One region of the Streptomyces sp. NPDC005494 genome, then DNA from elsewhere that is predicted to be linked to it. Evidence: riboswitches for the same ligand, from Rfam matches in the RefSeq annotation. Region 1 holds a riboswitch; the other holds the start of a gene.
The links. A riboswitch is a leader RNA that binds a small molecule or an ion and turns the genes downstream of it on or off. The one in region 1 is predicted to bind glycine.
Positions count from the first base shown of each region.

Region 2: linked by a shared signal. The riboswitch ahead of gcvT (glycine cleavage system aminomethyltransferase GcvT) and the one ahead of gcvP (aminomethyl-transferring glycine dehydrogenase) in region 1 are both predicted to bind glycine.

Region 1 covers NZ_JBIAJR010000021.1:31,179-35,536, reverse strand. The annotation lists gene ACFYQ6_RS34495 (DNA polymerase IV) at 1-1,170, shown strand, start outside; gene ACFYQ6_RS34490 (PRC-barrel domain-containing protein) at 1,092-1,463, opposite strand; glycine riboswitch at 1,597-1,692, shown strand; gene gcvP (aminomethyl-transferring glycine dehydrogenase) at 1,886-4,358, shown strand, end outside.
Region 2 covers NZ_JBIAJR010000003.1:753,938-758,295, reverse strand. The annotation lists gene ACFYQ6_RS13340 (enhanced serine sensitivity protein SseB) at 131-901, opposite strand; gene ACFYQ6_RS13335 (AAA family ATPase) at 1,127-1,816, opposite strand; glycine riboswitch at 1,990-2,087, shown strand; gene gcvT (glycine cleavage system aminomethyltransferase GcvT) at 2,253-3,380, shown strand; gene gcvH (glycine cleavage system protein GcvH) at 3,471-3,848, shown strand; gene glyA (serine hydroxymethyltransferase) at 3,867-4,358, shown strand, end outside.

The DNA.
Region 1 (4,358 bases):
AGGCTGTCACCGCTCGTCGAGCCCCTCAGCCTGGACGAGGCGTTCGTGGACCTGGAGGCAGGCGGGGTGGCGGACGACTCCGCGTCCGCCCGTGCCATCGGCCAGCAACTGCGCACCGTGATCAGGGCCGTCACCGGGCTCAGCGGCTCCGTCGGGCTCGCCGGGTCCAAGATGCTGGCCAAGATCGCCTCGGAGGAGGCGAAGCCGGACGGCCTGCTGCTCATCGAACCGGGAACCGAGCGGGAGCTCCTCGCACCCATGTCCGTGCGCACGCTCCCCGGGGTAGGGCCCGCCACCGGCGACCACCTCCGCCGCGCCGGCATGACCGTGGTCGACGACCTCGCACAGGCGGGCGAGGCGGAGCTCGTGCGCCTGCTGGGCAAGGCGCACGGCGTGGCCTTGCACCGGATGGCTCAGGGCCACGACGACCGGCCCGTCGTCGCGGAACGGGACGCCAAGTCCGTCTCGGTCGAGGACACCTTCGACGTGGACCTGCACGACCGTGTGCGCGTCAGGAACGAGGTGGAGCGGCTGGCGGAGCGGTGCGTGGGACGACTGAGGGGCGCGGGGCGCTCGGGGCGCACCGTCGTCCTCAAGGTGCGCCGCTACGACTTCTCCACGCTCACACGGTCCGAGACCCTGCGAGGCCCCACGGACGACCCCACGGTCGTCAAGGAGGCCGCCGCGAGGCTTCTGGAGGGCGTCGACACCACCGGGGGAGTGCGGCTGCTCGGGGTCGGCGTCACGGGACTGGCGGACTTCACGCAGGAGGACCTCTTCGCCCAGGCCGCGGAGGCGGAGCACATCGCCGAGGAAGCAGCGGCCGATGCCACCCCCGACGCGCGGCCCGTCCCGGCGGCGGAGACGGTCAAGGAGAGCGCCGAAGAGCCTGCTGTCCGGCGCTGGTCCGCCGGACACGACGTCCGGCACGAGATCCACGGCCACGGATGGGTCCAGGGCAGCGGCGTGGGACGGGTGACGGTGCGGTTCGAGGAACCGTGGTCGCCGCCCGGCCGCGTGCGGACGTTCCGCATCGACGATCCGCAGCTGGAGCCGGTGGATCCCCTGCCCCTGGTGCGGGAGGCGCCGGACTACTCCTCCTGGCCGGCCAGCCTGCCGAAGTCCCGGTCCGGGACCGGCCCGGCCGACGGGGCGGAGTCCAGCCCGTAATGGCGGTAGAGCTGCAGTTCCTGTTCGGGCGAGAGGTGGCGGCCGACCCCGAAGTCGGGCGCGTCCTTGATCAGGGCCCGGTCGAAGGGAATCAGCAGCGCGCCGTCGACGAACTCGCTCGGCTCCAGCGGGACGAACGCGTCCCTGGTGAAGAGACCGGTGCGCACGGCGGCCCACTCCGGTACTCCGGTGGCGTCGTCGAGATACACCTCGTCCACCGTCCCGATCTTGGCACCTTGACGGTCGAAGGCCTTGCGGCCGATCAGGCTGCGCGGATCGATGTCGGTCTGCACGGTGCCTCCCACTGGTCACAACTGCATCAGGGTGGTCGCAAGCGCTCCACAGGCTCTACGAAAGGCCAGATCCGGGGCATCGGCCACTCGAGACGGCCCTCTCCTGCCCCGCTGGTAGTCTGGAACCGGCTGCTGACCCCGTGCGGGAGAGTCCTCCGGAGCGATCCGGAGGCGCCGAAGGAGCAACTCCTCCCCGGAATCTCTCAGGCCCCCGTACCGCACGGACGAGGTCACTCTGGAAAGCAGGGCGGAATCCGTGCGGCACGCGCCGTGGCGGGCGCCGCCCTCACCGACGGTGAAAGCCGGCACGCCCCAGGGCGCGCCGGTGAAGCTCTCAGGTCGAGATGACAGATGGGGAGGCCGTACGGGCAGCCACGCCGTGGCGCCCCTCGCAGGTCGTGGCAGACCAGGAGGCCTCCATCATGACCCCCCGTCGCACTCCGCTCTCCCAGCTGGAGCAGGGCATCCCCTTCGAGCAGCGCCACATCGGGCCCGATGCCGAGGCTCAGGCGAAGATGCTCGCCCAGGTCGGTTACGGCTCCCTCGACGAGCTGACCGCCGCCGCCGTGCCCGACGTGATCAGGAGCGCCGAGGCGCTGAACCTCCCGGAGGCGCGGACCGAGGCGGAGGTCCTGGCCGAGCTGCGCAGCCTCGCCGACCGTAACCAGGTGCTGACCCCGATGATCGGGCTCGGCTACTACGGCACGTTCACGCCGCCGGTGATCCTGCGCAACGTCATGGAGAACCCCGCCTGGTACACGGCCTACACCCCGTACCAGCCCGAGATCTCCCAGGGGCGGCTCGAGGCACTCCTGAACTTCCAGACCATGGTCGCCGACCTCACCGGTCTGCCGACCTCGGGAGCCTCGCTTCTCGACGAGGGCACGGCAGCGGCCGAGGCCATGGCCCTGGCACGGCGTGTCGGCAAGGTGAAGAACGGTGTCTTCCTGGTCGACGCCGACACGCTGCCGCAGACCGTAGCCGTGATCGAGACCCGCGCCGAGCCGACCGGGGTCGAGGTCGTCGTCGCCGATCTCACCGACGGCATCCCGGCCGAGGTCGCCGAGCGCGGAGTCTTCGGCGTGCTGCTCCAGTACCCCGGCGCCTCGGGCGCGGTCCGCGACATCAAGCCCGTCATCGAGCAGGCGCACGAACTGGGCGCGATCGTGTCCGTCGCCGCCGACCTCCTGGCCCTGACGCTGCTCACCTCGCCCGGCGAGCTGGGCGCGGACATCGCCGTGGGCACCACGCAGCGCTTCGGCGTCCCGATGGGCTTCGGCGGACCGCACGCCGGTTTCATGGCGGTGCGCGAGAAGTTCGCCCGCAGCCTGCCCGGCCGCCTCGTCGGCGTCTCCGTCGACGCGGACGGCAACAAGGCCTACCGCCTGGCACTGCAGACCCGCGAGCAGCACATCCGGCGCGAGAAGGCCACCAGCAACATCTGCACCGCCCAGGTGCTGCTCGCCGTCATGGCCGGGATGTACGCCGTCTACCACGGGCCGGACGGGCTGCGGACCATCGCACGGCGCACGCACCGCTTCGCCGCCATCCTGGCCGAAGGGCTGCGCTCCTCGGGTCTCGACGTCGTGCACGGCGCCTACTTCGACACCCTCACCGTCCGCGTGCCGGGCGGCGCGGCCGACGTGGTCGCCGGGGCGCGGGAGCGCGGGGTCAACCTCCGGCTGGTCGACGCCGACCACGTCTCCGTGGCCTGCGACGAGACCACGACCCGCGCGTGTGTCGCCGCCGTCTGGGCCGCTTTCGGCGCCGACGGTGACATCGAGGCGCTGGACGCCGGGACGGCCGACGCGCTGCCCGACGGGCTGCTGCGGACCGACGCCGTCCTCACCCACCCGGTCTTCCACCAGCACCGCTCCGAGACGGCGATGCTGCGCTACCTGCGCCGGCTCGCCGACCGTGACTACGCGCTGGACCGCGGCATGATCCCGCTCGGCTCCTGCACCATGAAGCTCAACGCCACCGCCGAGATGGAGTCGATCACCTGGCCCGAGTTCGGCGCGCTGCACCCCTTCGCCCCCGCCGAGCAGGCGCAGGGCTTCCTCACCCTCATCCGGGAGCTGGAGGAGCGCCTCGCCGAGGTCACCGGCTACGACGCCGTCTCGATCCAGCCCAACGCGGGCTCGCAGGGTGAGTTCGCCGGTCTTCTGGCCGTGCGCGCCTACCACCGGGCCAACGGGGACCACGCCCGTACGGTCTGCCTGATCCCGTCCTCCGCGCACGGCACCAACGCGGCGAGCGCCGTGATGGCCGGCATGAAGGTCGTCGTCGTGAAGACCGCCGAGGACGGGGAGGTCGACATAGAGGACCTCCGGGCCAAGATCGCGCAGCACCGCGACGAGCTCGCCGTCCTGATGATCACCTACCCCTCCACGCACGGTGTCTTCGAGGAGCACGTCGCCGACATCTGCGGTGAGGTGCACGACGCGGGCGGCCAGGTGTACGTGGACGGCGCCAACCTCAACGCCCTCGTCGGCCTCGCGAAGCCGGGTCACTTCGGCGGCGACGTCTCCCACCTCAACCTGCACAAGACCTTCTGCATCCCGCACGGCGGCGGTGGCCCGGGTGTGGGCCCGGTCGGCGTGCGCGCGCACCTGGCGCCCTACCTTCCCAACCACCCGCTCCAGCCCGCCGCGGGACCGGAGACCGGTGTCGGCCCGATCTCGGCCGCGCCGTGGGGCTCGGCCGGCATCCTGCCCATCTCGTGGGCGTACGTACGCCTGATGGGGGGCGAAGGTCTCAAGCGTGCGACGCAGGTCGCCGTGCTCGCGGCCAACTACATCGCCAAGCGCCTGGAACCGCACTTCCCGATCCTGTACAACGGCCCGGCCGGTCTGGTCGCGCACGAGTGCATCGTGGACCTGCGCCCGATCTCCA
Region 2 (4,358 bases), on a different contig from region 1:
CGCTGTTGAAGCATGCTTCGCGGTGCTGTCGTCCCGCTCCCGGGCACATGGGGCGGCCTCGTCATCCAACCAGCTTATGCGCCGCCTCCGACACCTTCCGGGCGCCACGTGGCGGTGCGGGCCCCCGCCCTCAGTGGCCCTCGCGCCGGTAGAACGGGCGTACCTTTTCCAGCATCCAGTCGCCCACCGGGTCCTGCGCCACGTCCAGCAGGACGAGATTGACCGGCCAGGGCACCTGTATCCGGCCCAGCGCGCGGCCGAGCGCCTCCATCGGGGCGCTCTGCCCCGCGCCCTCCCAGGTGGCGAACTCGACGCCGACGAACAGGACGGGGCTGTCGCCCTCGATGCTGGCCAGCGCCCTGCGCGCCGTGCTCACCACGCCGGTGTCCTGGAACTCCGCGGACACCGCGGCGAGGAAGTCGACCGGGTCCTCCTTCCAGTCCGGCTCGTACAACCGCACCCGGCCGCCGCTCGCGGGGCCGTCCAGCGGTGTGCGCCCGGCCCGGCAGAGCTCGGCCACGGCGGACGGGGGAAGAGGCACGCCGACCGCGCCGCCCGGATTCACCGCGATGCCGAGCTGCGGCGGCAGCCCGCGGGCGAACTCGCGCGCGGGCGCGACGGTGAAGGAGAGGTGGGAGCCGACGCACTGGAGGAACTGCCCCTCCGAACTGAACACGGGGACGAACGCGGCGCCGCCGATGTCGACCGTCGGCAGGTCGAGGTCGGGGCTGTCCGGGCCGCCGCCGTTGGGGAGGGGTACCCAGATCTGGCTGCGGCCGAGCACCTCGATCAGCCGGCCGGCCGCTCCGGGGACGCCGAGCGAGGCGGTGAGCACTTCTTCGAGCTCGTTGGCCGGCCATCCCTGCGACGGATGGGGCGGCGCCTGGGCCGGAATGTCCACGGTGTCTGAGTCCTTTTCTCGCCATGCGGTGCGGCAGAAACCTTAGACCGGCTCACGCCTCGCCCGCAGTGCCGCAGGCCGGAGCCCCGTCCGGCTCCCGCGTACCGTCCAGATTGCGGACAGGTGGCCGGACTGCCGCGAACTGTGCGTATGCGAACGGTGACGCCGGGGGCTCTCACCCGCCGGCCCCCGGGACCCGCACCACGAATGTCCGGCCCGTCGTCCCTACTCCTGCCCCGAACGCGCCTCCGGGAACGAGATCCGCCCGATGGCCCCGGCCGTCTCCCGGTCGATCAGCACCGCCGACGCGCACCCCGGAGGGAGCAAGCCCTGCTCGGTGTCGCGCAGCAGCCTGCCCACCGCGCGGCGGTGACGGGCGAAGGCGTATCCGGAGACACCGCGCCCACGCTCCCGCTGGCCCTGCCGGGCCACCTGCGGGGTGACGTCGAGCAGCACGAGATGCAGGGTCCTGCCCCGGCGCCGGGCCTCACGCGCCAGCCAGCGCCGCACCCAGGCCTGCGTGCCGCAGTCGTGGACGACGACCGAGACGCCCGAGCGCAGGGCCCGCCACAGCCCCGCGTAGTGCGCCGCACGCACCAGCGGGCGGTAGAGCGCGTACGGGAGTAAGGCGGGCAGGGTGGCGGCCCAGCGGTCCCGGGTGTCCTGGGAGTCGATCGCGTGCCCCTGCACGGCCCGCCGGATCAACGTCGACTTCCCGCTGCCGGGCAGGCCCGAGACCACGACGACGTCACCCGCCGCGAAGTCCAGGACGGCCGGGCCGTGAGCGCCTCCGCCCCGCAGATCACGCACCACCGGAGCCGGCCCGCCCCCCAGCTCCCGGGCGGGTGCGCCCGGCTGCTGGGGCATCGCGCCGCGCGCCGCCCCCGCGGTCGCCGCGTAACGCTGCAACGTCATCGTCTTCCCCCTGCCGAGTCACCCACTGACCTGCCCAAGAAGTGTAAAGAAAAGGTAATGCGGCACAACCGCTTCCGGTCGCACGTGTCGTGACCCGCACCCGTGCGGACCTGAACGCCCCACTCTCCCGCAATGCGTGCGATGATGACCCCGCCAACTGCATACCGGCCGTTTGAATCCGCGCGGGAGAGTCCCGGACACCGTGTGCGCCGGGCGCCGAAGGAGCAAGTTCCTCCCTTGAATCTCTCAGGCCCCGTACCGCGTGGATGAGGCAGATCTGAAAAGCGGGCCGCTTCGCGGCTCCACCCAAGGTGCAAGCCGACCCTGAAGGGGATGCCCCCTCCAGGACCCTTTCAGGGGCTCTCGGCGAACCTCTCAGGTTCCGATGACAGATGGGGAGGGAAATCCCCTGTCGTCATGCCCTGGAGCCATGTCCATGAGCACTGCCCCGAGCGCCGCCCCCCGTCAGACCGCCCTCGACGCCCTGCACCGGTCCCTGGGTGCGACCATGACCGATTTCGCCGGCTGGGACATGCCGCTGCGGTACGCCAGCGAGCGCGACGAGCACAACGCCGTGCGCACCCGGGCCGGACTGTTCGACCTGTCGCACATGGGCGAGATCACCGTCACCGGTCCGCAGGCCGCGGCCTTCCTGAGCTACGCGCTGGTGGGCAACATCGCCACCGTCGGCGAGGGCCGGGCCCGCTACACGATGATCGTCGCGCAGGACGGCGGAATCCTGGACGACCTGATCGTCTACCGCCTGGCCGGCGACGAGTACATGGTGGTCGCCAACGCGGGCAACGCCCAGCTCGTCCTCGACACCCTCACCGAGCGCGTCGCCGGCTTCGACGCCGAGGTGCGGGACGACCGCGACGCCTACGCGCTGATCGCCGTCCAGGGCCCCGACTCCCCCGCCGTACTGAAGTCGGTCACGGACGCCGACCTGGACGGACTGAAGTACTACGCCGGGCTCCCCGGAACGGTCGCCGGTGTCCCCGCGCTCATCGCCCGCACCGGCTACACCGGCGAGGACGGCTTCGAGCTCTTCGTAGCCCCCGGCCACGCCGAGCAGCTGTGGAAGGCCCTGACGGAGGCCGGGACGCCGTACGGCCTGATCCCCTGCGGGCTCTCCTGCCGGGACACGCTGCGCCTGGAGGCGGGCATGCCGCTGTACGGGCACGAGCTGACCACCGCGCTGACGCCGTTCGACGCCGGCCTCGGCAGGGTCGTGAAGTTCGAGAAGGAGGGCGACTTCGTGGGGCGTGAGGCGCTGCTCGCAGCCGCCCGGCGCGCCGAGACCGCCCCGCCCCGCAAGCTCGTCGGCCTGGTCGCCGAGGGCCGCCGGGTACCGCGCGCCGGTTTCCAGGTCGTGGCCGGCGGGGAGGTCGTCGGCGAGGTCACCTCCGGGGCCCCGTCCCCGACCCTGGGCAAGCCGATCGCCATGGCGTACGTGGACGCCGCGCACGCCGCGCCCGGCACCGAGGGTGTCGCGGTCGACATCCGGGGCACGCACGAGCCCTACGAGGTCGTCGCGCTGCCGTTCTACCAGCGCCGTAAGTGACACCGCGCCCCGCGCACGTGACGCAGTCGTGTCTCACACCGTAAGACCACCGTTCATCAGCACTCCCCCGCGTACAGGAGAATTCAGGTCATGAGCAACCCCCAGCAGCTGCGGTACAGCAAGGAGCACGAGTGGCTGTCGGCCGTCGAGGACGGTGTGGCCACGGTCGGTATCACCGAGTACGCGGCCAACGCGCTCGGCGACGTCGTCTACGCCCAGCTCCCGGAGGTCGGTGACACGGTGACCGCGGGCGAGACCTGCGGTGAGCTGGAGTCGACCAAGTCGGTCAGCGACCTGTACTCGCCGGTGTCCGGCGAGGTGACCGCGGCGAACCAGGACGTCGTGGACGACCCGTCGCTGGTGAACTCCGCCCCCTTCGAGGGCGGCTGGCTGTTCAAGGTGCGCGTCGCGGAGGAGCCGAACGACCTTCTCTCCGCCGACGAGTACACCGCGTTCTCCGGCAACTGAGACCCAAGGGACCCACTGATGTCGCTTCTCAACTCCTCCCTCCACGAGCTGGACCCGGACGTCGCCGCCGCCGTCGACGCCGAGCTCCACCGCCAGCAGTCCACCCTCGAGATGATCGCCTCGGAGAACTTCGCTCCGGTCGCGGTCATGGAGGCTCAGGGCTCCGTCCTCACGAACAAGTACGCCGAGGGCTACCCCGGCCGCCGTTACTACGGTGGCTGCGAGCACGTCGACGTGGTCGAGCAGATCGCGATCGACCGCATCAAGGCGCTCTTCGGCGCCGAGGCCGCGAACGTCCAGCCGCACTCCGGTGCGCAGGCCAACGCCGCCGCGATGTTCGCGCTGCTGAAGCCGGGCGACACGATCATGGGTCTGAACCTGGCCCACGGCGGTCACCTGACCCACGGCATGAAGATCAACTTCTCCGGCAAGCTCTACAACGTGGTCCCGTACCACGTCGACGACACCGGCGTCGTGGACATGGCCGAGGTCGAGCGCCTCGCCAAGGAG